4 regions of the Streptomyces sp. ITFR-16 genome follow, and region 1 is predicted to be linked to each of the others. Evidence: riboswitches for the same ligand, from Rfam matches in the RefSeq annotation. Region 1 holds a riboswitch; each other region holds the start of a gene.
What was found. Region 1 has a riboswitch for thiamine pyrophosphate ahead of thiC (phosphomethylpyrimidine synthase ThiC). Riboswitches for the same ligand answer to the same signal wherever they lie in the genome.
Positions count from the first base shown of each region.

Region 2: it holds a riboswitch for thiamine pyrophosphate, as region 1 does, so the genes downstream of both, thiO (glycine oxidase ThiO) here and thiC (phosphomethylpyrimidine synthase ThiC) in region 1, are expected to answer to the same signal.
Region 3: it holds a riboswitch for thiamine pyrophosphate, as region 1 does, so the genes downstream of both, RLT58_RS03185 (purine-cytosine permease family protein) here and thiC (phosphomethylpyrimidine synthase ThiC) in region 1, are expected to answer to the same signal.
Region 4: it holds a riboswitch for thiamine pyrophosphate, as region 1 does, so the genes downstream of both, RLT58_RS09540 (thiamine ABC transporter substrate-binding protein) here and thiC (phosphomethylpyrimidine synthase ThiC) in region 1, are expected to answer to the same signal.

Region 1 is NZ_CP134609.1:4,017,817-4,024,990, reverse strand. Features, by position in the region: gene RLT58_RS17745 (IclR family transcriptional regulator) at 1-253, shown strand, start outside; gene RLT58_RS17740 (SsgA family sporulation/cell division regulator) at 355-792, shown strand; gene RLT58_RS17735 (YibE/F family protein) at 889-2,217, opposite strand; TPP riboswitch at 2,288-2,421, shown strand; gene thiC (phosphomethylpyrimidine synthase ThiC) at 2,414-4,207, shown strand; gene RLT58_RS17725 (hypothetical protein) at 4,263-5,357, shown strand; gene RLT58_RS17720 (hypothetical protein) at 5,388-6,203, opposite strand; gene RLT58_RS17715 (metallophosphoesterase) at 6,385-7,174, opposite strand, start outside.
Region 2 is NZ_CP134609.1:6,008,003-6,015,176, forward strand. Features, by position in the region: gene pknB (Stk1 family PASTA domain-containing Ser/Thr kinase) at 1-35, opposite strand, end outside; gene RLT58_RS26575 (thiazole synthase) at 150-944, opposite strand; gene thiS (sulfur carrier protein ThiS) at 947-1,165, opposite strand; gene thiO (glycine oxidase ThiO) at 1,162-2,340, opposite strand; TPP riboswitch at 2,338-2,450, opposite strand; gene RLT58_RS26590 (NAD(P)/FAD-dependent oxidoreductase) at 2,560-3,804, shown strand; gene RLT58_RS26595 (Rv2175c family DNA-binding protein) at 3,869-4,234, shown strand; gene thiE (thiamine phosphate synthase) at 4,327-4,980, shown strand; gene metF (methylenetetrahydrofolate reductase [NAD(P)H]) at 5,122-6,039, shown strand; gene RLT58_RS26610 (hypothetical protein) at 6,090-7,079, shown strand; gene RLT58_RS26615 (phytoene desaturase family protein) at 7,114-7,174, opposite strand, start outside.
Region 3 is NZ_CP134609.1:679,505-686,678, reverse strand. Features, by position in the region: gene RLT58_RS03200 (DUF309 domain-containing protein) at 1-187, opposite strand, end outside; gene RLT58_RS03195 (ATP-binding protein) at 297-2,927, shown strand; tRNA gene RLT58_RS03190 (tRNA-Pro) at 2,978-3,051, shown strand; gene RLT58_RS03185 (purine-cytosine permease family protein) at 3,121-4,503, opposite strand; TPP riboswitch at 4,494-4,588, opposite strand; gene RLT58_RS03180 (FBP domain-containing protein) at 4,670-5,164, opposite strand; gene RLT58_RS03175 (nucleotide triphosphate diphosphatase NUDT15) at 5,215-5,721, opposite strand; gene RLT58_RS03170 (hypothetical protein) at 5,795-6,694, opposite strand; gene RLT58_RS03165 (SPFH domain-containing protein) at 6,691-7,174, opposite strand, start outside.
Region 4 is NZ_CP134609.1:2,177,625-2,184,798, forward strand. Features, by position in the region: gene RLT58_RS09530 (ABC transporter ATP-binding protein) at 66-1,091, opposite strand; gene RLT58_RS09535 (ABC transporter permease) at 1,094-2,707, opposite strand; gene RLT58_RS09540 (thiamine ABC transporter substrate-binding protein) at 2,794-3,897, opposite strand; TPP riboswitch at 3,978-4,094, opposite strand; gene rlmN (dual-specificity RNA methyltransferase RlmN) at 4,136-5,242, opposite strand; gene RLT58_RS09550 (hypothetical protein) at 5,381-5,899, shown strand; gene RLT58_RS09555 (phosphatidate cytidylyltransferase) at 5,972-7,057, opposite strand; gene frr (ribosome recycling factor) at 7,057-7,174, opposite strand, start outside.

The sequences.
Region 1 (7,174 bases):
CTCCGTGCGCGACCGCCCGGCGCTGCTGGAGCGGCTGCGCTCACTGGAACGTACGGAACCCGTCATCGAGCGCCAGGAGTACGCCCTCGGTACGGTCTGCGCCGCCATCCCGATCACGGCCGGATTCCCGGCTGCGGCGATGGCCATTTCGGTACCCCTCGACCAAGAAGAACGGTTGCTCCCCGCAGTCGAACGACTACGTGGCGAAGTGGCCAGCCTCTTGCGTTCGTTCGTGTTCTCTATCAGTATCTGAAAAATCACTCCTTGTGATCTGCTATCGCGTGCACCACGATGGCGTCAATAGGGCCATGGGGGATCATTCCTGGCCAGATTCATCTACTGCGGGGTTGAACGATGCGCGAGTCGGTTCAAGCTGAGGTCATGATGAGCTTCCTCGTCTCCGAGGAGCTCTCCTTCCGTATCCCGGTGGAGCTCCGTTACGAGGTGAGCGATCCGTATGCGATCCGGATGACCTTCCATCTGCCCGGCGACGCCCCCGTCACCTGGGCTTTCGGCCGTGAGCTGCTGCTCGACGGCCTCAACAGCCCCAGTGGTGACGGCGATGTGCACATCGGGCCGACCGAGCCCGAGGGGCTGTCCGATGTCCACATCCGGCTGCAGGTGGGAGCCGACCGTGCTCTCTTCCGGGCCGGTACGGCGCCGCTCGTGGCCTTCCTCGACCGGACGGACAAGCTCGTCCCGCTCGGCCAGGAGTGCACGCTGGGTGACTTCGAGGGCAACTTGGAAGAGGCGTTGGGGCGAATTCTGGCCGAGGAGCAGAACGCCGGCTGAGGAAGCCCGTGTCCACGGGCCTCCCGGCCGGTCGAACACAACACCTGCCGAACGGGTGAATCACTCTCCGTGTCCTGGTCGGGCCGGTGCCGGTCACTACGTCGTCCGCCGGCGGCGTCCCCTGCCGCTCCGCACGGGTGCCGAAGCTCCGGCTTCCGCGCCGAGCCCCGTGCGGTCCGCGGAGACGACCAGCGCCGCGAGTGCCGTGGTCACCGGAACCGAGGCGACCAGCCCGATGGAACCGACCAGGGTGCGCACGATCTCCTCCGCCACCAGTTCGCTGTTGGCCACCGTTCCCACACTGCTCTGGGCGATCGAGAACAGCAGCAGGAGCGGGAGCGCGGCGCCCGCATAGGCGAGCACCAGGGTGTTGACCACGGAGGCGATGTGATCGCGTCCGATTCTGATCCCTGCCCGGTAGAGCTTCTTCGCATTCATCGTCGGGTCCGCCTGATGAAGTTCCCAGACCGCCGACGTCTGGGTGACCGTCACGTCGTCGAGCACCCCCAGGGAACCGATGATGACGCCGGCCAGCAGCAGGCCGCTCATGTCGAGGTGCGGATACAGGCCGTGGATGAGGCCGGTGTTGTCGTCGGTGTTCCCGCTCAGGCTCGCCCAGCCGATGAAGAGCGAGCCGAGCAGCCCGATCAGCAGCAGGGAGATCAGGGTGCCGATGACGGCGACCGAGGTGCGGGCCGTCAGCCCGTGGCAGATGTAGAGCGCGATCAGCATGATGGCGCCGGCCCCGACGACCGCCACGAGCAGCGGATTCGAGCCCTGCAGGATGGCCGGGAGGATGAACAGGGTCAGCACGGCGAACGACAGGGCGAGCGCCACCAGCGCCATGACCCCGCGCATCCTGCCCACGAGCACCACCGCCAGCGCGAAGATCCCGGCCAGCAGCACCAGGGGGAACTTCCGGTTCACGTCCGTCACGGAGTACTGCAGGTCATGGGGCGCGTCGGGGGCGTACGCGACGACCACCCCCTGCCCTTCCCGTAGTTGACGGGGCGCGTCCGGCTGCACGACCTCGACGAACCTGCGCCCCTTGTCCTCGCCGGTCGTGACCTCGACGGTGGCCTTCTCGCAGAGGGCGGCGCCGTCGGACGGTTCACCCGTGGGCGGTGTGCTCTCGCCGCTGACCGGCACCTGGGAGGCGTTCACGTCCTTGCAGTCGACCTTGTCGATGTTCACCACCCTGCCCTGCTGGGTCTGCCGGTCGAAGCCGACACCTGTGCGCTCGTGCGCCGGCGCACCACCGGGCCAGAGCACCACGAGCCCGACCACGACGGCGGCGGCGAACGGGATCAGGACCGCGGCGATCACCTTGCGCAGCCGGGAGGAGACGGGCGCGGCCGGGCCATGGCTGTGCGCGTGGCTGTGCTGATGGCCCTGCGGTTCGGGGGAGAGATGAGGTGACGTCACCGGCCGATCATCGCAAGAAGACAAGGGCCCTCTGTTCAGCCGGCCGACCGGGACGCTAGCGTGGTGGCACCTTTGCACACGCGGGAGCTCGGAGCACCGGGCTGAGAGGGCGCTGATCTCCGTACGTCCGTACGGGACAGGCTGCGCCGACCGCCGAACCTGTTACCGGGTAATGCCGGCGTAGGGAGTAGGTCTCATGACCACATCGGACACACGCACGCCTGCCTCCGATCAGAACGACGAGGCCGGGAAGTCCATCGGATGGCACAAGGGATACGTCCAGGGGTCGCGCCCCGACCTCCGGGTGCCGGTCCGTCAGGTGCACCTCACCAACGGCAAGGACGTGACGCTGTACGACACCTCGGGGCCGTACACCGATCCCGGGGTCGACACCGACGTCCGCCGCGGTCTCGCGCCCCTGCGGGAGAACTGGATCATCGCCCGCGGTGACACCGAGGAGTACGCGGGCCGCCCCGCCCGGCCCGAGGACGACGGGCTGAAGCACACCTCGCCGCGCGGCGGACTGCGCAATCTGGACGCCGTCTTCCCCGGCCGCCCGCGCCGGCCCAGGCGCAGCCGGGACGGCCGGCCCGTCACTCAGCTCGCGTACGCCCGACGGGGTGATATCACCCGGGAGATGGAGTACGTCGCCCTGCGGGAGAACGTCGCGCCCGAGGTGGTGCGCGAGGAGATCGCCGCCGGCCGGGCCGTGCTCCCGGCCAACGTCAACCACCCCGAGATCGAGCCGATGATCATCGGCAAGCGGTTCCTGGTGAAGGTGAACGCCAACATCGGCAACTCCGCGGTCACGTCCTCGATCGAGGAGGAGGTGGACAAGATGACGTGGGCGACCCGGTGGGGCGCCGACACCGTCATGGACCTGTCCACCGGCCGCAACATCCACACCACCCGTGAGTGGGTCCTTCGCAACTCCCCCGTGCCGATCGGCACCGTCCCCCTCTACCAGGCCCTGGAGAAGGTCGACGGCAGGGCGGAGGAGCTGACCTGGGAGATCTACCAGGACACCGTCATCGAGCAGGCCGAGCAGGGCGTCGACTACATGACGGTCCACGCCGGCGTGCGCCTGCCGTACGTGCCGCTGACGGCCCGCCGCAAGACCGGCATCGTCTCCCGGGGCGGCTCGATCATGGCGGCGTGGTGCCTCGCGCACCACAAGGAGTCTTTCCTGTACGAGCACTTCGAGGAGCTCTGCGAGATCCTCGCCGCGTACGACGTGACGTACTCGCTCGGCGACGGGCTGCGCCCCGGCTCGATCGCGGACGCCAACGACGAGGCCCAGTTCGCCGAACTGCGCACGCTCGGCGAACTGAACACGGTCGCCAAGCGGTTCGGGGTGCAGACGATGATCGAGGGCCCGGGCCATGTCCCGATGCACAAGATCAAGGAGAACATCGATCTCCAGCAGGAGATCTGCGAGGAGGCGCCGTTCTACACGCTCGGTCCGCTGACCACGGATGTCGCGCCGGCGTACGACCACATCACCTCGGGCATCGGGGCCGCGATGATCGCCTGGTGGGGGACGGCGATGCTCTGCTACGTCACGCCCAAGGAGCACCTCGGCCTGCCCAACCGGGACGATGTGAAGACCGGGGTCATCACGTACAAGATCGCCGCCCATGCCGCCGACCTCGCCAAGGGGCATCCGGGAGCGCAGGAATGGGACGACGCGCTGTCGGACGCCCGCTTCGAGTTCCGCTGGGAGGACCAGTTCAACCTGGCCCTCGACCCGGACACGGCACGGGAGTTCCACGACGAGACGCTTCCCGCCGAGCCGGCGAAGACGGCGCACTTCTGCTCGATGTGCGGGCCGAAGTTCTGCTCGATGAAGATCAGCAGGAGCATCACCGAGCAGTTCGCCCCTGACCTGGTTCCTTCCGCATCGGACGAGGAGATCGAGGCGGGGATGCTGGAGAAGTCCAAGGAGTTCGCGGCGAGCGGGAAGCGGGTGTACCTGCCGCTGGCCGACTGAACCCGGCAGTGCCGAGGGCCCCGGCAGCCGCTGCCGGGGCCCTACCCTGCCGGACATGAGCGGGAACGAAGTGATCAGTGGAGTCGTCGGCGCGGTTCTCGGGATGCTGGCCGCACAGCCCTTACGGAGAGGCTGGAGCGGACTGCGGACCCGCTTCCCCGGTGCGGCGCTCCGGGGCGGGCCGCAGGAGGAGGAGTCCGGGTCCGCGTGGACGACGTTCTCGCTCGGCCCCCTGCGCACCCCCGCGCTGATCGTCGAAGGGGACGGCGAGGCGTCCATACCCGCCGAGGCCGTCCGCGTCGAGGTGCTCGACGAGGCGGTCGAACTGCCCGAGGAGATGGCCCGCTGGCGCACCGAGACCGAGGAGGACGCTGCCAGGGCCCGTGCGGAGGGCCGCACACCGCCGTGGAACGGGCCCCGGTACGCCGTCGCGTCGCTCGACGTCTCGCGTACCGCGCTCGACGAGCGGCCCGAGGTCCGTCTGCGGCTGCGCCCGACGGACTACTACACCTTTCTCGCGGCCCAGCAGCTCGACCGGCGCCTGGACGACGGGACCACGCCCCGCTCGCGCTATCTCGACCCGGACGGTCCGCTCGGGGCGCCCGCGTTCCTGCAGTGCAGTTTCGGCGTCAACGTCGCCGTGGTGACCGCCGACGACCAGCTGGTCGTGACCCGGCGCAGCGACCGGGTCCGGATGGCGCCGGGCGCCTGGAACTCCTCCGTCAACGAGGGACTGGCCGGCCCCATGGACTCCGCCGGCGGGAGCGCCCCCGACCTCTACGACGTGGCCCGCCGGGGCATGCGCGAGGAGTTGTCCGTCGAGCCCGGCGAGTACACGCTCGAACTGCTCGCCTTCGTGCTGGACGTCGGTAGACAGCAGTGGGGCGCCCACTTCTGCGCCCGGCTGACGGAGCTGACCCGCGACGAGCTGCGGGCGCGGATGAGCCGGGGGGTCGCGGACCGCTGGGAGGCGCAGACCATCGACTACGTGCCCTTCCGCCCTGCAGACGTGATCAGGTACCTGCTGAGTCCCGGCCGCGTGGAGCGCTGGGCCCCGGTCGCGCCGTCGCTCTTCCATCTCGCGCTGGTGCGTGTGCACGGGCGTGCGCCGGTCGAGAGAGCGGTGGCGCGGATCGTGCGGAGCGGATGACGGCGGCGCGGGCCCGGACGGCGGCCCCAATCAGTCCAGTTCGTGTTCGGGGCCGCCGAAGTCGGGGCTGGAGAAGTCCGGGCTGCTGAAGCTCGGCCGGGGCGCGGCCGCCGGGCCCTCGTCGGGACCGGCGAAGTCCGGCCTGCTGTAGCCGATCTTCGGCATGCGGTTGGCCGGACGGTACGGCGGCCGCACGGCGGGGGCGGTGCCGGGGTCGGCCAGCGCGTCCCGCAGGAAGGGCAGGATGCCCCGTTCCAGCAGGGCGTCCTCCCAGGCGTCCCTGGCCCGGGCCACGTCGTCGGGCAGCTCCTCGCCGGAGTCCCGGGCCGCCAGCGAGGTCGAGCCGTTGCGCAGGGCGGCGAGCAGGAGGCCGACGGCGGCGACGAGGATGGCCGCTGCGGTGGCCGCCGCGAAGAACCAGCCCGCGCCGATCATCGTCCTCGCGAACGCCGGGGGCGGGTCGAGCATCTTCAGGATGTAGCCGACCAGCAGGAAGATGACCGCCGCGGTGCCGGCCAGCACCGGTGCCAGGACCGTGACCACGGCTCCTATGCCGGCGCCGGATTCGGGCAGTTCGTCCGCCCCGGTCGCCCGGGCGCCGCGGTCCTGGACGGTGGCGCGCAGCTCGTCGCGGGCCTTCACGTAGTGCTCGTACTCGACGGCGGCCGCGGCGGTGATCAGCGCGACGGCGGCCATGGCCATGGTGCGCAGCTGGACCGGGTTGAGCCGTTCGCCGATGGCGGCCAGGTCCGGTCGTTCGTGGGCGTGACGCAGTGCGTCGTCGAGGATCCGCTCGTATGCGGGCCGGTCCTCGGTCAGCAGGTGCGGAGCGCTGTTCATGTGCATCCCCCGATGCTCCGTAGGGCCTGTATGCCCGCTGGGACCGGGCAGTTGGGCGGAAACGGAGGAGAGCCTGCTACTGATACGCCGATGGTAGAGCGCCCACGGCACGGGGTGACAGGGGGTTTCCGGAAATAGGCCCAGTGGTCGGCGTGGTCAGGTCAGGATGCGTCTTCCCCGGCGAACGTCAGACATGCAGCGGAAGTTGGACGACCAGTAGCTTTCCGGCCATGGTCACTCCGCCGTCCATGGCGATCGCGAGCCCGTCCGCGTACACATGGGGACCGTCGACCACGGGCCCGGCGCTGTCCTCGCCGTCCTCGGATCCGACCTCGCCGAGCAGATACGGAATGGGGCTGTGACCATGGACGACGCGCCGGCCGCCGTAGGCCGCCATCAGCTCCTGGACGGCCTGCGGACCCGACTCGTCGCGGAAGGCGAACCGCTTGGTGAGCTTGCGGAACAGGTCCCAGCACTCGTCGGCGTCGTTCCGCGTGAGAATGGCGTGCACCGTGTCGTTGACGTCCTCGATGGTGGAGCCGTAGTCGAGGTAGGCCGTCGTGTCCGAGTGCATCAGCAGATGCCCGTCCTCCTCGACGACCGCGTCGAGGCGGGACATCCACTGGAGGTGGACGTCCTGGAGGCGCTCCATGTCCGTCTTCTGGCCGCCGTTGAGCAGCCAGGCGGCCTGGAAGGTGGCGGTGCCTGCGCCGGAGTTCACCGGGGTGTCGCCGAACCGCTTGGCGCCGATGAGCAGCAGCTCGTGGTTGCCCATCAGGGCCTTGCAGTAGCCGCCGGCGGCTGCGGCCTCGGCGGACAGCCGCATCACGAGGTCGATGACGCCGATGCCGTCGGGGCCCCGGTCGGTGAAGTCGCCGAGGAACCAGAGGCGCGCGTTGCCCGCGGACCAGTTGCCCTCGGCGTCGATCAGGCCCTGTTCGGCGAGGGCGGCTACGAGCTCGTCCAGATAGCCGTGG
Region 2 (7,174 bases), 2.0 Mb from region 1:
TGCCCGACGAGAGGGTCCTGGAGGGTCGTATCCACCATGCGAGTCTACGAGCCGCCACGGACACCCCCGACGCTCCGGGGCGAACCCGGGGCAGTACTGAAGCCGAGCCGTGACAGGGACATGAGATCCGCCACCGCGGAACCCCGGGTTCAGAACGCCGGGCGCTCCGGATCCAGCGCCGCACGCCCCGCCACCGGCGACGACGCCTCGGCGAAGTGGCGCCGGGGGATGCGCCCGGCGCGGTACGCGAGCCGCCCGCCCTCCACCGCGTGCCGCATCGCGGAAGCCATCAGCTCGGGCTCCTGGGCCCGGGTCACCGCCGAGGCGAGCATCACAGCCGCGCACCCCAGCTCCATGGCGAACGCCGCGTCCGACGCCGTCCCCGCGCCCGCGTCCAGGATCACCGGGACCCCCGCCTGCTCGGTGATCAGCTGGAAGTTGTGCGGGTTGCGGATGCCCAGGCCCGAGCCGATCGGCGAGCCGAGCGGCATGATCGCGGCGCACCCCACGTCCTCCAGCTTCCGGGCCAGCACCGGGTCGTCGTTGGTGTACGGCAGCACGGTGAAACCGTCGTCCACCAGGATCTCGGCGGCGTCCAGCAGCTCGACCGGGTCGGGCAGCAGGGTGCGTTCGTCGGCCACCACCTCCAGCTTGACCCAGTCGGTGCCGAGGGCCTCGCGGGCCAGCCGGGCGGTGAGCACGGCCTCGCCCGCCGTGAAGCAGCCCGCCGTGTTCGGCAGCACCCGGATGGAGAGCTTCTCCAGCACGGAGAGCACGGAGCCCTGCACGGTCGGGTCCAGGCGGCGCATGGCGACCGTGGTCAGCTCGGTGCCGGACGCGGTCAGGGAGCGCTCCAGCACCTCAAGGCTGGGCGCCCCGCCCGTGCCCATGATCAGCCGGGAGCCGAGGACGGTGCCGCCGAGGGTGAAGAGGTCGTCGGACACGGTCAGCCTCCCTGGACCGCGGTCAGGACCTCGACCCGGTCGCCGTCGGTGAGCGCCGCCGCGGGCCACTGGCCGCGCGGCACCACGGTCTCGTTGAGCGCGGCCGCGACACCCGAGGGCGCGGCCGTCAGCGTCGCGACGAGGGCCGCCAGGGTGGTGCCCGGGGCGACGGCGACCGCCTCGCCGTTCACGGACACGGTGAGCGGGACGGACTCGGTCATGCGGGCTGCTCCTGACGTGCGGGGGCGGCGGGTGCGAACCGTCCGGGGGAGAAGGGGCGGGCCACCTCGGGCAGCTCGCCGCCGGCCAGCAGCTGCCCCATGGCGTCACCCGTGACGGGCGTGAGCAGCACCCCGTTGCGGTGGTGGCCGGTGGCGAGATGGAGGCCGGGCAGGGCGGTCCGGCCGAGCAGCGGGGCGTTGTCGGGGGAGGCGGGGCGCAGGCCGGCCAGGGTCTCGGTGAGCGGCAGCTCGGTGATGCCGGGCACCAGCTCGTGCGCGTCGCGCAGCAGCTCGTACACCCCGCCCGCCGTGACCGTGGTGTCCCAGCCCATCTCCTCGCTGGTCGCGCCGACGACCAGCTCGCCGTTCTCGCGCGGCACGAGATAGACGTGGCTGCCCCGGACCACGGCGCGCACGGTGCGCGAGAGGAAGGGGGCGTACGCGGGGGGCACGGTCAGGCGCAGCACCTGGCCCTTCACCGGGCGCACGGGCGGCAGGACCTGCGGGGGCACCCCGGCCAGCCGGCCGCTGAGACTGCCCGCGGCGAGCACGACCTGGTCGGCCGCCACCTCCGTGCCGTCGTCCAGGACGGCCCCGACGGCCCGGTCGCGCACCACCGAGAGCCGCTCGGCCCTTCGGCGGTGGAAGACGACCCCGGCCCGCTCGCACGCCGTGAGCAGCGCGGCGGCCAGCCGGCGCGGATCGACCTGGTGGTCGCCGTCGGCCCGCAGCCCGCCCCGCACCCCCGGCGCGAGCATCGGCTCCAGCCGGCGGCACTCCCGGCCGGTCAGCCACTGCGAGTCCAGCCCCGAGCGCCGCTGGAGCTCGTGCAGCTCGCGCAGATGGGCGCGGTCGTCGGCGTCCAGTGCGACGGCCAGGGTGCCGCAGGCGCGGAAGCCGATGTCCTGTCCGCCGGCCGCCTCCAGCTCGGCGGTGAACGACGGATAGCGGGCGGCGGAGGCGAGGTTGAGCCTCAGCAGGGTGTCCTCGCCGTAGTGGAGTTCGGTGACGGCGGCCAGCATGCCGGCCGCGACCCGGGCGGCGCCGCCGCCCGGACCGGGGTCCACGACCGCGGTCGGCAGTCCGCGCTGCGCGGCCCGCCAGGCGGTCACCAGGCCGATGATGCCGCCCCCGATGACGAGGACGTCGGACCCTTCGGTGCGATGGGTGCGCATGGGCGTCCAGCCCCTCCCTTCGCCGGCATGACCCGGATCAGGTTCGTACGGTCGGAGGCCGTCCAGCCTCCCTCTCAGCCCGGTGCGTCCGGGCTCCCGCGAGTGTCTTACCGTGGCCACCCTAAACCCCGCTCCCGGGACCCGGTAAGGAGGGCGGGGGTGCGGGCGGGACCGGCGGCCCCCTGTCCTGACGGTCTGTCACGTGGTTAAGGTGGACGGGTGAGCGAGCAGCAGCGGGCAGAGAGGCCGGGGCGGCGGGTCGTCGTCGCCGGCGCGGGCATGGCCGGGGTGCAGACCGCCGTGGCCCTGCGCGAACAGGGCTTCACGGGCGCCGTCACCCTCATCGGCGCCGAGCCCCACCAGCCCTACGACCGGCCCCCGCTGTCCAAGGCGGTCCTGCTCGGCAAGGCCGAGGAATCCGCCTTCGACATCGACTTCGAGGGCCTGGACATCGAACTGCGCCTGGGCTGCGAGGTCACCGGCGTGCGCGCCGCCGCGCACGAACTGGACACCTCCGCGGGCCCCGTGCCCTACGACGTCCTGGTCATCGCCACCGGCGCCGAACCGGTCGTCCTGCCCGGCTCCGAGGGCGTGCCCGGCGTCCATCTGCTGCGCACCCTCGACGACGCGGCGCGGCTGCGCCCCGTCCTCGCGGCGGGGCACGACGTGGTGGTCGTGGGCGCGGGCTGGATCGGCGCCGAGTTCGCCACCGCGGCCCGCGCCGCCGGCTGTGCGGTCACCGTCGTCGAGGCCGCCGGCCGGCCCCTGGCGGGTGCCCTGCCCGCCGAGGTCGCCGCCCCGATGGCCGCCTGGTACGCACAGAGCGGCGCCGAACTCCTCACCGGGGCCCGGGTCGCCCGCGTCGAACCCGGCGCGGTGGTCCTGGCGGACGGGCGCACCCTCGCCGCCGACGCGGTCGTCGTCGGGATCGGCGCCCGGCCCGCCACCGGCTGGCTGGCCGGCTCGGGCGTCGCGCTCGGCCCCGACGGATCGGTCACCGCCGACACGGCCCTGCGCACCTCGCTGCCCGATGTGTACGCCGTCGGCGACTGCGCCTCCTTCCCCTCCGCCCGCTACGGCACCCGGCTGCTCGTCCACCACTGGGACAACGCGCTCCAGGGGCCGAGGACCGCCGCCGCGCACATCGCCGCGGCCGCCGGCGAGGGCGCCGCCGAACCGCCCGCCTACGACCCCGTGCCCTACTTCTGGTCCGAGCAGTTCGGCCGGTTCGTGCAGTACGCCGGCCATCACGCGGACGCGGACACGCTGCTGTGGCGCGGCGACCCGGCGGACCCCGCCTGGTCCGTGTGCTGGCTGCGCGACGGCGTCCTGGCCGCCGTCCTGGCCGTGAGCCGGCCGCGCGATCTGGCCCAGGGGCGCAGGCTCGTCGAGGCGGGGGCGCGGCTCGATCCGCTGCGGGCCGCCGACCCCTCCGTACCGCTGAAGTCGGCGGTCCTCCCGTAGCCGCGAGGACCTGAAGGGCTGAGTCCGGGTGTCGGCTGTCGGTCCGGGATGGCAGGCTTGTCCCGTGACCGAGATTGACGCAAAGATCGATGCTCTCGTCCCTGCCTGGCTCCACCTTCCCGACATCGCGGAAATGCTCGATGTCGAGGTGACGCGTGTGCGGCAGCTGGTGAAGGAGGGCCAGCTCATCGCCGTACGACGTGGTGAGAACCGGGCGCTCCAGGTGCCTGCCGCCTTCATCGACGGCAGCAAGGTGGTCAAGGGCCTCTCCGGGACCCTGACGCTCCTGAGGGACGACGGCTACTCCGACGAAGAGATGCTGGAATGGCTCTTCACGCCCGACCCGACCCTGCCGGGCACGCCCGCGCAGGCGCTGAGTGAGAATCGCGGCACGGAGGTGAAGCGCCGCGCCCAGGCGCTCGCCGTCTGACCGAAAGCCGTACGGGGGAGCGGGCCGCGTCCCACGCGGCCCGCTCCCCGCGCCGCACCACGCCATCGCCTTGTCCCGGGGGGAACCGCACCATGTCCACGCCTCGCTCGCAGCTGTCCGACGCCCGGCTCTATCTGTGCACGGACGCGCGCAGGCGCCAGGGCGACCTGCCCGAGTTCCTCGACGCGGTGCTCTCCGGCGGGGTGGACATCGTCCAGCTGCGCGACAAGGGCATGGAGGCCGCCGAGGAGCTGGAGCACCTCGCGGTCTTCGCGGACGCCTGCAAGCGCCACGGCAAGCTCCTCGCGGTCAACGACCGGGCCGACGTCGCCCACGCCATCGGCAGCGACGTGCTGCACCTGGGCCAGGGCGACCTGCCGGTGCCGGCCGCCCGCGCGATCATCGGCCGGGACGTGGTCGTCGGCCGCTCCACGCACGCCCGGGCCGAGGTGGACGCGGCCGTCGCCGAGCCCGGCGTGGACTACTTCTGCACCGGCCCCTGCTGGCCCACCCCCACCAAGCCCGGCCGGCACGCCCCCGGCCTGGACCTCGTCCGCTACGCCGCCTCGCTCGCCCCCGCGCGCCCCTGGTTCGCCATCGGCGGGATCGACGCGGGCAATCTGGACCAGGTGCTGGACGCCGGGGCGCGCCGCGTCGTCGTGGTCCGCGCCGTCACGGAGGCGTCCGATCCGGCCGCCGCCGCCGCTGAGCTGGCACGAAGGGTCCGCGAGCGCGCCGGCGCGTGAGCGGCGCGGGCGCGTCCCGCAGCGCGCGCCGAGGGCGTGTTTGGGACAGAAGTGTCCGAGGCGTGGACAAAGTAACGGTCAATCCAGGCAAATCACCCCGGTTCGGCGGGGATGGGGCGTCCTCCTGGTTAACCTGCCGGTATGGCCCTTGGCACACCTTCCACCAGGACAGATCACGCGCGCACCGTGCGTGAGATGCTCGCGACCGGCAAGACCTCGTACTCGTTCGAGTTCTGGGCGCCCAAGACCGAAAAGGGCGAACGGAACCTCTGGAACGCGCTGCGCCGGGTCGAGGCGGTCCGGCCGAGCTTCGTCTCCGTGACCTACGGGGCCGGTGGTTCCACCCGGTCCGGGACGGTGAAGGCCACCCAGGACATCGCCGCCGAGTCCACCCTCACCCCGGTCGCGCACCTCACGGCGGTCAACCACTCCGTCGCCGAACTGCGCAACATGGTCGGGCAGTACGCGGACGCCGGCATCCGGAACATCCTCGCCGTGCGCGGCGACCCGCCGGGCGACCCGATGGGCCCGTGGGTCGAGCACCCGGAAGGAGTGCGGTACGCGGCCGATCTCGTCCGGCTGATCAAGGAGGCCGGGGATTTCTGCGTCGGCGTCGCGGCCTTTCCCGAGCGGCACCCCCGCTCCACCGACTGGGACACCGACATCCGGCATTTCGTGGACAAGTGCCGCGCCGGTGCGGACTATGCGATCACGCAGATGTTCTTCACGCCCGGGGATTATCTGCGGATGCGTGACCGGGTGGTCGCTGCGGGTTGCGAAACGCCGATCATTCCGGAAGTCATGCCGCTCACGAGCGTCCGGCAATTGGAGCGGTTCGCGCAGCTCAGCAACGCGACCGTGCCCGCCGAGCTGAAAGAACGCATCCTCGCCGCCAAGGACGATCCCGCCGCTGTACGCTCCATTGGCATCGACTTCGCAACGCGGTTCTGCGCGGAGCTGCTTTCCGAGGGTGTGCCCGGACTGCACTTCATCACGTTGAACAACTCGACTGCGACGCTCGAGATCTACGAGAATCTCGGACTGCACAAGCAGTCGTGACCGGCCGTACCCGCCACGATCCGGGGCGGTGGCCGTAGAAGGGGGCGGGCATGGGCTGGACGGTCCTCTACATCGCGTTCGGCATCGTTGCGCTGTGGCTGCTCGGTGAGGTGCTGCTCCAGTACAAGGCGCGGCTGCGCTGGCGCCTGCTCGCCTTCACCGGCTTCCTCGGTGTCGTCCTCGGCGTCCTGATGCCGTCCGTGCCCGTCATCGCCCTCGGCGCGGTCGCCTTCGCGACCGGTCAGACCTACGTCACGCTCTCGTTCCGCCGGGGCTTCTCGACCGGCTGGGCCATAGGGGGCAGCCCCGGCGCGAGCCGCCGGCGGCGCGGGGGCGGCGAGCGCGAGCCCGCGCTGCGGGTCTCGGACCTGGAGATGGAGTCCGGCACCGACGCACCGCCCGCCCCCGGCTCCGCCCCGCGGGACGGGGCCGCCGCGGTCTACGAGCCGGAGCCCCTGCCGGACGACACCGGGCAGTACGGCGTCTACACCGATCCGCTGCCGCGCCGCGAGACCCACCAGGAACCCCAGCAGCCCCAGGGCAGCCCGCAGTACGCCGCGTACGACCCCTACGCCGACTACCCGGGCCATCAGACGCAGGGGCAGGACGCCTACCCCGGCCAGGACACGTACCCCGGGCAGGACACCTACGCGGCCCAGGACGGCTACGCGGGCCAGGACACCTATTCCGGCCAGGGCACCTACGCCGGAGCGGGCCAGTACGACTACGGCACGGACCAGCAGCAGTACGCCGCCTACTCCGACCCGTACATCGGCACCACCGCGGGCACCCCGCAGTACGGCACGTACGACGCCTACGGGAACTACGACAGCCAGGGCGCCGGACAGCAGTACACCGACCCCGCCGACCCCTACGGCGCGCAGTCCCGGACCTACGGCTCCGAGACCCCGCCCGGCGGTGTGTGGGTGCCGCAGCAGCGCGAGGGCGAGCAGTACCCCCCGCCCCCGGAGCAGCCCGCCCAGCCGGCCCCGTACCCGAACGGCTACGACCCCGGCTACAACGACCAGTACCGCTACTGACGCCCGGGGCCGGGCCGCCCGGGCCCCGCCGCCGTCACTGCGACCCGCGGAAGCCGTCCCCCTCGACGACGATCCCCGCGACCAGCGCCCCGGAC
Region 3 (7,174 bases), 3.3 Mb from region 1:
GGAACGGCATCCCGGCGTCCAGCAGCCGCTGCGCCTCCCGCACGGTCCCCTCCGGCGTGCGCACCACGCCCTCGGGCTGGCGCTCCACCCCCTCGGCCCCGTACGGCAGGGGGCGCCCCAGCCCGTCACGGGGGCGCGCGTTGTGCGCCCTGCCCTCGATGTCGCGGTCCCTGCGTGTCTCGTCCACCCCTCGATTGTGCCCCGCACCTGCGGCGAACTGGTTGAACCACTGTCGGTGGGCCCCCGCGCACGACTAGGCTCGACAGTCATGGTCACGACGTTGGGGGAGAGCAGGCATGAAGCCGTCCCGGCCGCTTTACGAGCGCGAACCGGAACTCGCCGCTGCCGTACAAGCCGTTGACGCACTGTGCGGTGCGCAGGCCGCCGGCGGGCTGCTGATCTACAGCGGCGAGGCGGGCATCGGCAAGACCGCCCTCCTGGCCGAGATCCGTGCCCTGGCGGAGGACCGCTGCACCATCTGGTCCGCACGCGGCGGCGAGACCGTCACCTCCGTGCCGTTCCACGTCGTACGCCAGCTGCTCCAGCCCGCCCTGGTCCAGCTCCCCGAGGACGACGTCAGGGCCCTGTTCGGGGCCTGGTACGAGATCGCCGCGCCCGCCCTCGGACTGGCCGAGCCCACCGGACCCCAGCCCGATCCGCAAGGTGTGCGCGACGGCCTCGACTACGTCGTCTCGCGGCTCGCCTCCCGGCTGAGCCACCGCCCGCTGCTGCTCATCATCGACGACGCCCACTGGGCGGACGGCGAATCCCTCGCCTGGCTCGCCTCGTTCACCGCCCGGCTCGGTGAACTGAAGGTCCTGGTCGTCCAGGCCCACCGCCCTGAGGAGCTCGCGGCCCGGGAGGCCGGGCGTCCGGCGGGCGACCATCCGGCACAGGTCCGTGTCGCCCTGCGGGCGCTCACCCCGGACGCCACCGCCGAGCTGGTCCGCGCGACCCTCGGCGACCACGCCGACGACCCGTTCTGCCGCGAGGTCTGGGCCGTCACCGGCGGCAACCCGTACGAGGCGGTCGAACTCGTCGCCAAGGTCCAGGACCGCGAACTGGCCCCGCTGGAGGAGTCCGCCGGGCTCCTGCGCGAACTCGGCGCCTCGGCCCGGGGCAGCGGCCTCGTCGCCCGCCTCGAACGGCTGGGTAAGAACGCCAACCGGTTCGCCTGGGCGGCCGCCGTCCTCGGCACCGACATCTCCCAGGAACTCGCCGCCACCCTCGCCGGGATGAGCCCGGCCGAAGCGGCGGACTGCACCGCCCGGCTGCGCGAGGCCCGTATCGTCAGCGGATTCGACCCGCTGGAGTTCGTGCACCCGCTGATCGCCACCGCCGTCTACCGCTCCATCCCGCCGGCCACCCGGACCGCCATGCACGGCAGGGCGGCCTGGGCGATCACCCGGGCCGGGCTCGGCCCCGCCGCGGCCTCCCGGCACCTGCTCGAAGTCCACCCGGACGACGACCAGGAACTGGTCGAACAGCTCAGGGCGGCCGCCAGCCAGCACCTCGCGGTCGGCGCGCCCGAGGCCGCCCGCCGCTGTCTGGAACGGGCGCTCCAGGAGCCGCCCCGCCACGACATGCGCGCCACCCTGCTGTACGAACTGGGCTGCGCCACGCTGCTCAGCGACCCGCCCACCACCGTCCAGCATCTGCGGGCCGCGCTCGACATGCCGGGGCTCGCCGACGACCTGCGGGTCGACGCCACCTACCGGCTGGCCGCCGCGCTGTCGCACAACAACCAGCTGAAGGAGGCGGCGCTCGCCCTTGCCGCCGAGGCCGAGCGGACCGCGCCCGGCCCCGGCCTGATGCGGCTCCAGGCCGCCCACTTCCTCTGGGAGGGCACGCAGGCCACCGAGGAGGACGGGCCGGGCCGCTCCCGCAGGCTCGCCGCCAACGCCGACCATCTCACCGGCCGGGACAACGCCGAACGGGCGCTGCTCACCCTGCGCGCCTTCGACGCCATGCTGCGCGGCGAGAACGCCCAGCTCATCGTGGAACTCTGCGAACGCGCCCTGGTCAACGGCCACCCGGCGCGCGGACTCGGCTGGACCGACACCGAGTGGGGCTTCGAACTCCCGGCCACGCTCGGCATCACCTACGCCTTCATCGACCAACTCGACCGCGCCGAGGAGCTGTTCGGCGAGGCGGTGCGCGCCTTCGAGATCTCCGGCTGGAGCGGCGCCCACCTGGCGTTCGCCCACACCCTCCTCGGTCTGGTCTACCGCCGTCGCGGCCGGCTCGCCGAGGCGGAGGGCTTCCTGCGCGAGGGACTGCGCCTCGCCGACCGTGTCGGCAGCGGCCTGCCCGTCCACTGGGACGCCGCCTGTCTGCTCATCGACACCCTGCTGGCGCGCGGCCGGGTCAGCGAGGCCCGCAAGGTCGCCGACGACTACCACTTCGGACTGCCCTACCCGAGCGCCATGGTGCTGCCCGACGGCCCGTGCGTCCGGGGCCGCCTGCTGCTCGCCGAAGGCCGTACGAAGGAGGCCGTCACCGAGCTGGAGGCGGCGGGCCAGTCCCTCGAACCGCGCGGCAGGTTCAACGGCGTCTGGGGACCCTGGGCCGGTGACCTGGCTCGCGCCCTGGCGGACGAGGACCCGGGCCGTGCCGCCCAGCTCGCCAACTCCGCCCGGGTGCACGCCGAACGGTTCGGCACGGACACGGCCATCGGGGAGGCCCTGCGCTGTGTCTCCCTCTTCGCCCGCCCGGAGGAGGCCGTGCACCTGCTGGGCGAGGCGGTCCGCCACCTGGAGGCGTCGCCCTCGCAGTACGAGTACGCCCAGGCCCTGGTCGACTACGGCATCGCGACCCGCTCGCCCCGGGAGCTGGCCCGGGCCCACAAACTGGCCACGGCCTGCGGCGCCGAATCCCTGGCCGCCCGCGCCCAGCAGGCACGCGCGTCGATCCGGTCCACCGAGTGAGGTAATGTTTGTCCTGCGCAGCCGCCCGGCACGACCGGGAGGAATCGCAGCGGGACGTGGCGCAGCTTGGTAGCGCACTTGACTGGGGGTCAAGGGGTCGCAGGTTCAAATCCTGTCGTCCCGACTCGTGAGAGTCGTTCGTCGAGGGGCCGTGCCGGAGAGATCCGGTACGGCCCCTCGGCCGTTCTCCGCCTCAGCGGCTCCGGCGCAGCCGCAGCGGGGTGTAGACCGTCAGGGCCACGAGGAACGCCACCCCGTAGGCCAGGTCGGCGCCGTGCAGCGCGTGCGCCACGGGGCCCACGTACAGGCTGGTGCTCATGAAGGGGACCGCCGCCGCGAAGGCCGCCGCGAAGGCGGTGAGGGCGGGCCACCACGGCCGGCGGTGTGCGCTCTCGGTGGCCAGGTCGACGGGGGAGTGGCCGCGGGCCCGCGCCCGCACGGCCCAGTCGACGGCCACGATCGCGACGAAGCCGGGGATCCAGTAGCCGACGAGCAGCAGCACGTTCTGGAAGCGGGTCGTGGTGTCGGCCGCGTGCATCCACAGGACCAGCGGGAAGCCGAGCGCCGCGGCGAGTGCGGCGGCGACCGGTCGCGGCAGCCGGACACCCATCGTCTGGAGCGCCAGCGAACCGCTGTAGTCGTTCATGGCGTTGCTGCACAGCGCGGCGAGCGCCACGGCGAGCAGCCCGAACGCGCCGAGGGCGCCCCCGCCCAGCAGGGTGTCGATGCCGCGCGCCGTCTGGTCGGTGAAGACGGACGCCCCCCACAGCCCGAGGGCCTGGACGGCCACGAAGGAGGTGCTGATGCCCAGCAGCGTGCACCAGAACATCCGCGGCCGGGACGCGGTGCGCGGCAGATAGCGGCTGAAGTCGCTGGCGTACGGCGCCCAGGACAGCGCCAGGCTCAGCGCGACGGTGCAGGTCAGGACGGCGGCGCCGGCCCGGTCCGCGCCGTGCACGGAACCGGAGGCGGCCGGGTGGACGCCTTGCAGGAGCTTGGTGGAGAGCACGGCGAAGGCGGCGGCCAGGGCGAACGTCATCACGGTCTGGAGCCGGTGGATCACCTCGTACCCCAGGACGCCCAACGCTCCCTGGGCAGCCATCATGACCAGGACCCCCAGCCAGAACGGCCAGCCGCACAGCTGGGCCAGCGCGTCCCCGCCGAACAGCCCGATCAAGGCGTCCCAGGCGATGGAGGACAGCCACTGCAGCACCCCGGGCACGACGACACCCCGGCCGAACGCCAGCCGGGCCAAGGGGAGTTGCCCGGCCCCGGTCTGGCTGCCCCAGGTGCCCAGATACGCGGTGGGCACGGCGCCCACGAGGGTCCCGAGCACGACGGCGGCCAGCGCGGTGGCGAAGTCCAGGCCCAGCGCGATGCCGACGGTGCCGGTGAAGACACCCGTCATCGTCAGATTGGGCGCGAACCAGACGGTGAAGAGCCGGCCGGGCCCGCCGTAGCGGCGGTCCTCGGGGACGGGGGCTATCCCGTGTGCCTCGACGCGCAGATCGCCGGGTGCGGTGGGCATGCGCCCGCCGAATGCGGCGAGCTCGTCCTGGGCATGCGACAACGACATGAAGACATCCCTCCGCCAGTGCTAACTGGTTCAGGTTCGACGGGTGTGATCTCAGCCCCTGTGCGGGGCACCCCGTGTCCGGTGTGGCGGCCAGGATAGCCGGGCGGGCGCGGATGCCGGTGCGGGGGTGGGTACCTGTCCACCCCCTGCGCGCCCGGCGCGTGACTCAGCCGAAGAGCTTGGCCACGAAGGCGGAGAGATTGGCCGCGGTGCGGCCGACCTGCTCCTCCAGGGTCAGCGACTCCTTGAAGCGGGCGCCCGAGGCCACGGCCTTCTTCCCGCGCACGTACAGGGAGCAGGCCAGGTCGGTGCACATGTACAGGCCGACCGAATTGCCCTCACGCCCGGCGGGACCCGTCTTGCGGGCGGTCATCAGGGAGACCCCGCCGCCGGGGTGCGTGGTCAGGCAGAGGGAGCACATGCTCCGGTGGAGGAACCCGCGCTGCTGGGAGGGGAAGCGCAGCGAGATCCCCGTCAGCTTCCCGTCGTGCTCGGTGACGATGTAGCTGCGCCCGGGCGCGCTGAGATCGCGCCAGCCCAGGAAGTCGAGATCCTCCCAGGGCAGCTCCCCGAAATCGCGGGGCAGCGGCAGACGCCCGGCCTCCCCCTTGGAGCAATTGACGAACGATGTGCGGATGTCCTGCTCGGTCACGGCCTTCATGCCCACGACGCTAACTCTGCCTATGAGCCCTAGGCAAATGATTAATCGAATTAGGTGTGTACCTCGGTCTCCTCGGTCACCAGGTCCAGCCGGTGCGCGGGCGGGTGCGTGAGGCCGAGGCCGGGGCGCCAGGCCGCCAGGATCTGCGCCGAGGGGTCGAAGAGGGGTGCCGGCAGCTCGTCGGGCGAGGTCCACCGCCAGGTGCTGATCAGATGGGGCTCGGTCACCTCGGGGGTCGCCGAGCCGACCCGTACAAGAGCGCCGAGCGTGACCCGGTTGATGCCGCCCACCGCGTCGTGCAGCATCACGAAGATGCTCACCTCGTGCTCCGCGACCCTCAGACCGGTCTCCTCGCGCAGCTCACGCGCGGCGGCCGCCGCGACGGACTCCGGCAGCGGATCGACCTTGCCGCCCGGCAGCTCCCAGGTCCCGCTGTGGTGCCGGCCGAGCAGGATGCGCCCCCGCGCATCCTGCACGATCACCCCGACCCCCAGCGCCGCCTGCGCCTTGGGCGGACGGGAGTTGCGGGACGGAACGGGGGTGGCGTCGGTGGTCATGGCGCTCTCCTTGCACGGTCGTACGGGGCCGGGCGTCGAGCCTACGGGGCGGCCGGGACCCGCCCCGGCGCGCTCACACGGTCAGCCGCAGCGCCGTCGCCGCGATGCCGAGCCGTACGCTCTGGCCCCACGTCAGCTCCAGCGCGTCCGTCTCCATCCCGTCCCCGAAGACCACCACCCGGTCGGACTCCACGGTCAGCCGGAGCTCCTGCCCGCGCCCCAGCTCCCCGGAGACCAGTGAGGTGCCGGTCACCGGGGACGGCCACGCCTCCCGGACGAACCACAGCAGCCGGGGATCGGTCGGCGCCGGCAGTGCCAGCGGGCTGCGGCGCTCCTGCCACAGCGAGCGCAGCCAGCCCGTGGCGCCGGTCCCGGTGCCGACCAGCACACCGGAGGAGGCCTGCGGCTCGGCGGGTGAGCCGGCCGCGTCCGTGCCCAGCCGGTAGCGGGCCGTCTGGTGCCCCGGCGGGCCGAGGTAGATCTCGTTGAGAGCCAGCAGCCGCTGGGTGTCGTCGGCCACCGCCTCCACCATGGTCAGCTCGTCCGCGCGGCCGCCCGGCGCCGCGGCGGCCCGGAGCAGCGCCGCCGCGTCGCCGGGCCGGTGGCGCACGAGCACGCCGGGATTGCGGCCGGGATCGGTGTCGATGCCCACGACCGGCTGGCCGGAGAGGTACTTCGCCGCGTTGGCGACCAGACCGTCCTGCCCGACGACGACCACGACGTCCTCGGGCGCGAACAGGAACCGGTCCAGGTCCGCCCGCTCCACCCGTGAGTGCCGCCACTGGAGCGGGACGGCCGCCGCCACATCGGCCAGCGCCTGCCGGGTCCGCTCGTGCCGCCGGGCCACCTCCTCGATGGACCGGCCCCGGCTGGACAGGAAGAACGCGGCCTGGCCGTGCGTTCCGTGCCGGGCCAGCAACTCCTCGTACTCGGTGGTGCGGTGGACCAGGACCGCCCTCGGTGCCAGGCTCACGCCCCGGTCTCCGGCGCCGGCCGGCCGAGCTTGCTGAGCAGACCGGTCAGGACGTCGGGCGACAGGGTGAGGCTGTCGATGCGGGGCAGGTTCTCCGCGAGCCGGGTGGCGGCCAGCGCGTGCAGGGTCGCCGCCTCCACCTCGCCGTGCACCCGCAGCCAGGCGGCCTGCGACTCGGCGCGTGCGGCGCCCACTTCGCGGGCGGCCTCCGCCTCGGCCCGGGCCAGGCGCACCTTGCGGGCGGCCTCCGCCTCGGCGCGCACGCCGTCGGCCGCCGCGTTCTCCTCGGCCTCGCGGCGGGTGTTGGTGCCGCGCTGCTCGACGAGCTGCTCCTCCCGGCGGGCCAGCTCGATCTGGCTGGCCAGTTCGTTCTCGGCGATGGTCCGCTCGCGCTCGACCGCCACGGCCCGCCGCTCGTAGGTGGCCCGGTCGGCCTCCTGCTGGATCTGCTCCCGGGCGGGGGTGCGCAGCGCCCGCTCC
Region 4 (7,174 bases), 1.8 Mb from region 1:
GCGGCCGGCCGGGGGCGCTCCCCCGGCCGGCTGCCGGTCACGAGTCATGAGTCATGAGCCATGAGTCAGAAGAGGGCGGGCAGGACGACGCTCTCCGCCGGGTCGAAGGTGACCCCGACCCTCGCTCCCTCGTCGGGCGTGCCGCGCAGCGAGCACTCGGCGTCCAGGACCGGCCCGTGCTCGGGGTGCAGCTTCACGGCGACATGGGTGCCCCGGAAGGTGCGCGCGCCCACGGTGCAGCGCAGCCCGTCCTGCGGGGAACCGATCCGTACCCCTGCCGGGCGTACCAGCAGATCGCACGCCCCCTGCGCGGAACCGGCCGGGACCGGCACCTTGCCCCAGTCCGTGTCCGCCGCCTCCCCGGTGACGGTCGCCTCCACCACGTTGTCGAAGCCCAGGAAGCGGGCGACGAAGGCGGAGGCGGGGCGCTGCCAGACCTCCAGCGGGGTGCCCACCTGGGCGATGCGTCCGTCGCGCATCACGACGACCCGGTCGGCCAGTGCGAAGGCCTCGCCCTGGTCGTGGGTGACGGCGAGCACGGTCGTGCCCAGCCGGCCGAAGAGCGTGCGCAGTTCGACGACGAGCCGTTCGCGCAGGCTGCGGTCGAGCTGGCCGAGCGGTTCGTCCAGCATCAGCAGCCGGGGGCTCGGGGCGAGCGCGCGGGCGAGGGCGACGCGCTGCTGCTCCCCGCCGGAGAGCGCGGCGACGGCACGCCGTCCGGCGCCGGGCAGGCCCACCAGATCGAGGAGTTCGGCGACCCTGCGGTCCTGCTCGGCGCGGTTCACGCCGTGCATCCGCAGCCCGAAGGCGACGTTGGCGCCGACGTCCCGGTGCGGGAAGAGCTGGTGGTCCTGGAACATCAGGCCGAGCCCGCGCCGGTGCACGGGCACCCCGGCCTGGTCCGCGCCGTCGAGCAGCACCCGGCCGCCGTCCGCCTCCTGGAGTCCGGCCACCACCCGCAGCAGGGTGGACTTCCCGCTGCCGCTCGGCCCGAGGACACAGACGATCTCGTGGTCGGCGACCTCCAGGTCCACCCGGTCCAGCGCCGCCCGCTCGCCGAAGCGGACGGTGGCCGATTCGAGTGTCAGCATCTCTAGAACTCCCCGGATCGGTCCGTGCGGATACGTTCGAGCAGCAGCAGCGACACCGCGCACACCAGCATCAGAATGGTGCTGAGGGCCATCGCCTGGCCGTAGTTGAGCTCCCCGGACCGCCCCAGCAGCCGGGCGACGGCCACCGGAAGCGTCGGGTTGTCGGGCCGCGCGATGAAGACGGTGGCCCCGAACTCCCCGAGCGACACGGCGAACGCGAACCCGGCGGCGACCAGCAGCGCCCGGCGCACCAGTGGCAGGTCCACCTCGCGCCAGGCCCGCAGCGGTGAGGCGCCGAGCACCGCCGCCGCCTCGCGCAGCCGCCCGTCCACCGCCCTGAGGACCGGCAGCATGGTCCGTACGACGAAGGGCACCCCGACCAGGGCCTGGGCGAGCGGCACCAGGATCCAGGAGGTCCGCAGGTCGAGCGGGGGCTTGTCCAGGGTGATCAGGAAGCCGAAGCCGACGGTGACGGCGGAGACCCCGAGCGGCAGCATCAAGAGCGCGTCGAAGCCCCGGACGAGCCGTCCCGCCCGCCGGGTCAGGGCGGCGGCTGCCAGTCCCCCGACGACCAGCGCGATGAGGGTCGCGACCAGGGCGTAGCGCAGCGAGTTCCCGATGGCTTCGATGGGCGCGACCAGGAACGTACCGCTGTTCGCGTCCGCCGACGCCAGCGCGCGGTAGTACGCGAGGCCATGGCCGCCGGAGACGTCGAGCGAGCGTTCCACCAGGACGGCGAGCGGCAGCAGGATCAGGACCAGCACGGTCAGCAGGACACCGGCGAGCAGCGCCCACTGGCCCGGACCGCGCGGTCTGCGGGCCGTCTGCGCCGGGTCGACCAGTTTCAGCGCGCTCTCCCTGCGCCGCACGGTCCACGCATGCACGGCGAGGACGGCGCCGACCGCGAGGAACTGCACGAGCGTCAGCACGGCGGCCGTGGGCAGGGCGAGCAGCTGGGCGGTCTGCCGGTAGATCTCCACCTCAAGCGTGGAGTAGCCGGGGCCACCGAGGATCTGAACGACGCCGAAGGAGGTGAAGGTGAACAGGAAGACCATCAGCGCGGCGGCGGCCACGGCCGGGCCGAGCGCGGGCAGGGTGACGCGCCGCCAGGCGGCGAACCGTCCGGCCCCCAGGACCCGCGCGGCCTCCTCCTGGCGCGGGTCGAGCTGCGACCAGAGCCCGCCGACGGTGCGGACGACGACCGCGTAGTTGAAGAACACATGGGCGAGCAGGATCGCCCACACCGTGGTGTCCAGCCGGACGCCCCACAGCTCGTCGAGGAAGCCGCCGCGCCCCAGCAGGGCGAGGAAGGCCGTGCCGACGACGACGGTCGGCAGCACGAACGGCACCGTGACGACGGCCCGCAGCAGCTGTTTGCCGGGGAAGTCGAACCGGGCGAAGACATACGCGCCCGGCAGGGCGATCAGGAGGGTCAGCGCGGTCGAGGCGAGCGCCTGCCAGAGAGTGAACCAGAGGACGTCGCGGATGTCCGGCCGGGCCAGCACCTCGCCGAACCGGCCGAACTGCCAGACCCCGTCCGCCTTGAGGCCGCGTCCGACGATCGCGGCGACGGGATAGGCGAAGAACAGCGCGAAGAACGCGACGGGCACGGCCATCAGGCCGAGCCGCACCGCGCTCCCGCGCCGGGCCCGGGCGCGTGCGGACCTCCCGCGCGCGCCCGGTCCGCGTACGGGTGTCTTCGCTACTTCACTACGAGCGAGGACCATGACTGGACCCACTGCTCACGGTTCTTGGCGATGGTGTCCGGGGCGACGGTCGCCGGCTTCTCGGCGGTGGCACCGAACTTCGTGAAGAGCGCGGGCACCTTCGCATCCTTCGCGACCGGGCTGACGAACATGTTGAGCGGCATGTCCTCCTGGAACTTCTTGCTGATCAGGAAGTCCAGCAGGGCCTTGCCGCCCGCCTCGTTCCTCGCGCCGTCCAGCAGCCCGGCGAACTCGATCTGGCGGAAGCACGTGCCGGTGGCGACGCCGGTCGGGGCGGTCTTCGGCTGCGGATCCGCGTACAGCACCTCGACGGGCGGGCTGGAGGCGTAGCTGACGACGAGCGGCCGGTCGGCCTTGGCCTTCCTGCCTCCGGCGGAGCCGGAGAACTCCTCGTTGTACGCCTGCTCCCAGCCGTCGACGACCTTGACGCCGTTGTCCTTGAGCTTCTTCCAGTAGCCCTGGTAGCCGTCCTCGCCGAACGTGGCGACCGTGCCGAGGAGGAAGCCGAGGCCGGGCGAGGAGGTCGCGGCGTTCTCGGTGACCAGCAGGTCCTTGTACGCGGGCTTCGCCAGGTCGGCGAAGGTCCGCGGCGGCGCGAGCTTCTTGTCGGCGAAGTACTTCTTGTCGTAGTTGACGCAGATGTCGCCGGTGTCGACCGGGGTGACCCGGTGCTTGTCCGCGTCCAGCTGGACGTCGGCCGCGACCCTGTCGATGCCCTTGGCCTCGTACGGCGTGAACAGGCCGTTGTCGAGGGCGCGGGAGAGCAGGGTGTTGTCGACGCCGAAGAACACGTCGCCGCGCGGCGAGCCCTTGGTCAGGATCTCCTGGTTGAGGGCGGCGCCGGCGTCACCGCTCTTCAGCACCTTGACGGTGTAGCCGGTCTCGCGGGTGAACTCCTTCAGCACGCCCTTGGAGGCGTTGAAGGAGTCGTGGCTGACGAGCGTGACGGTCTTGGAGCCGGTGCCGTTGGTGCCGCCGGTACCGGAGGCCTTGTCGTCGGAGCTTCCGCAGCCGGCCAGCGCGGTCGCGCCGAGCGCGGCGGCGAGGGCCGTCACCGCGATCTTCTGGGTGGTGCTCATGTGATTCCTCCTGGAGTGACCAGGAAGAGACGCGGCCCTGCCCGCGCCGGTGGAAACCGGAAGCGGGCAGGGCGCAACAGCTTGAGTAAGGTCCGAACTTCCTACCCGGAATGACCCGGGCGAGGTTCAGAGGGTCTGCGGCCAACCTGTCCTTGGTGCCGCACTCTCAGCGCTGTGGCGCTCCCCTGTCGGAATATGAAGTTGATTTCGGCCCCAGGCTACACGGCCCCCGTGGGCCTCAGCGCTCGGATGCCGCCAGCTGTCCGCAGGCCCCGTCGATCTCCTGGCCGCGGGTGTCCCGGACGGTGACGGGCACGCCGTGGGCGGCGATGGCCTCGACGAACGCCTTCTCGTCCTCGGGCCGGGAGGCGGTCCACTTCGAGCCCGGGGTCGGGTTCAGCGGGATCAGGTTGACGTGGACGCGCTTGCCCTTGAGGAGGCGGCCGAGCCGGTCGCCCCGCCACGCCTGGTCGTTGATGTCGCGGATCAGGGCGTACTCGATGGAGATGCGGCGGCCGGACTTCTCCGCGTACTCCCACGCGGCGTCCAGGACCTCGTTGACGTTCCACCGGGTGTTGACCGGGACGAGGGTGTCGCGCAGCTCGTCGTCCGGGGCGTGCAGCGAGACGGCGAGACGGCACTTGAAGCCCTCGTCGGCGAACCGGAGCATCGCGGGGACGAGGCCGACGGTGGAGACGGTGATCCCGCGCTGCGAGAGCCCCAGGCCGTCGGGCTCGGGGTCGGTCAGCCGGCGGATCGCGCCGACCACGCGGTTGTAGTTGGCCAGCGGCTCGCCCATGCCCATGAAGACGATGTTGGAGAGCCGGGCCGGACCGCCCGGGACCTCGCCGTCGCGCAGCGCCCGCATGCCGTCCACGATCTGGTGGACGATCTCGGCGGTGGACAGGTTGCGGTCGAGACCGGCCTGTCCGGTGGCGCAGAACGGGCAGTTCATCCCGCAGCCGGCCTGCGAGGAGATGCACATCGTGACGCGCTCGGGATAGCGCATCAGGACGGACTCGACCAGCGTCCCGTCGTGCAGCTTCCACAGCGTCTTGCGGGTGGTGTCGTCGTCGCAGCTGATGTGCCGGACCACCGACATCAGGTCGGGGAACATCGCCTCGGCGAGCTTGTCCCGCGATCCGGCCGGGATGTTGGTCCACTCCGCCGGGTCGTGCGCGTACCGCGCGAAGTAGTGCTGCGAGAGCTGCTGGGCGCGGAAGGGCTTCTCGCCGATCGCGGCGACGGCCTCCCTGCGCTCGGCGGGCGTGAGGTCGGCGAGATGCCGCGGCGGCTTCTTGGCTCCGCGGGGCGCGACGAAAGTGAGTTCTCCGGGCTTAGGCATGGTTCTTCCAGTGTCGCAGACACGCGGAGGTGCCCCTGCCCCTCGTCGGCCGGGGCCCTCGCGGTACCGCTGCGCGGGCCCCGACGGGGTATCCGGAGAGACAGGGACAGCCCGCCGACTTCGCAGGAGGTATCCGTCGTGCACACCGTGAAGCACTGGTTCAACCACAGCCTGGCCGCGCAGGCCCTCGTGCTCTTCGTCCTGGGGCTGGGCCTCGGTGCCGTGTTCCGCCGGGACGATCATCCGGCGTTATGGGCGGTGCAGAGCCTGCTCTGCACCGCCGTGGTCATCGGCATCCTGGCGTACCAGCGGCGCAGGACCAGCCGGGCGACCGGGGCGCGGCCGAGTGCGGTCGTCGACCTCAACCGCAGGATCCGCCGCCGTGAGGTGCCCCGGGACCCCGAGGAGCGCGCGATGATGCGGCGGCTGGTCGACGAGCAGCTCGGGAAGATGGAGCGGGGCGGCCGGTGGCTGCCGTACTGGCTGGGCCTGGTCGCCGTCGGCATGCTCGTCCTCGGTGCCACCACCGGCTCGCCGGCCTTCCCCGTGGTCTTCGCCGTCGGGGTGGTCGTGTTCTGCACCTGGATCCTGTGGATGCGCCGCCGGGCCATGGAGATGCACCACCACATGCGCTCGGCCCTGCGCGAGCGCGGCTGACACCGGAGAAACACGCGTGAGGGCCCCCGTCCGCGGACGGGGGCCCTCACGCGTTGCCGTGCCGGCAAATGCTCAGCCGGAGCCGACGAAGACGACCAGCAGCAGCCAGACCACCGGCGCGGTCGGCAGCAGGGAGTCCAGCCGGTCCATGATCCCGCCGTGGCCGGGCAGCAGCGTGCCCATGTCCTTGATCCCGAGGTCCCGCTTGATCATGGACTCGCCCAGGTCGCCGAGGGTGGCGCTGGCGGCGACGGCGAGGCCGAGCAGCAGCCCCTGCCACCAGGAACCGTCGTCGATCAGGAACTGCATGCACAGCGCGCCGGCCACCATCGCGAAGGCCACGGCTCCGAACAGGCCCTCCCGGGTCTTCCCGGGGCTGATGCGGGGTGCGAGCTTGTGCTTGCCGAACCGCCAGCCGACGGCGTACGCGCCGGTGTCGCTGACCACGGTCAGCAGCAGGAAGGTCAGGACCCGCTGCGGTCCGTCGTCGGCGGTCAGCATCATCGCGACGAAGGTGGCCAGGAAAGGCACGTAGAACGCGGCGAAGACGCCTGCCGTGACGTCCTTGAGGTAGCCCTCCGGCGGTTCGGTCATCCGCCAGACGAGCACCGCCAGGGCGGTCAGCGCCATCGCGACCCAGGCACCCTCGGCGCCCCGCGCGTACCCGGCGACGACCATCGCCGCGCCACCGATCGCGAGCGGCACCAGCGGCGCCTTGATGCCCTTGCGCTCCTCGAGCCGGGAGGTGAGCTCCCACAGGCCGACGACGACGGCGACGGCGATCACCCCGACGAAGACGGCCTTCACGATGAAGAGCGAGGCCGCGACGACGACGCCGAGCCCCAGGCCGACCCCTATGGCGGCTCCCAGATCACGGCCCGCACGCTTCTTCTGCGGGGGTGGCGGCGCGGTGGACATGGGCTCCTGCGGCTTCTCGTCACGGAACAGGGGGCCGCCGCTCAGGCGTCCGGCCCCCTGGTCCCGGTCATCACGGTCGTCAGCGTCTCTACCTGCGTCGGGAACGTCCGGCACGATGGGCATGGGCCGAGTCTGCTGGGCGTCATGCACATCGTATGCAGGACCCGCCGGAGCGGCCCGCATCTCGGGAGCGGCCCGGTGGCCGGCGCCCTGCGGGACGCCCCAGGAGGAGTCGTTCATCAGACTTCGAGCAGCTCGGCTTCCTTGTGCTTCAGCAGCTCGTCCACCTGCGCGACGTACTTCGCGGTGGTGTCGTCGAGCTCCTTCTCGGCGCGGCGGACCTCGTCCTCGCCGGAC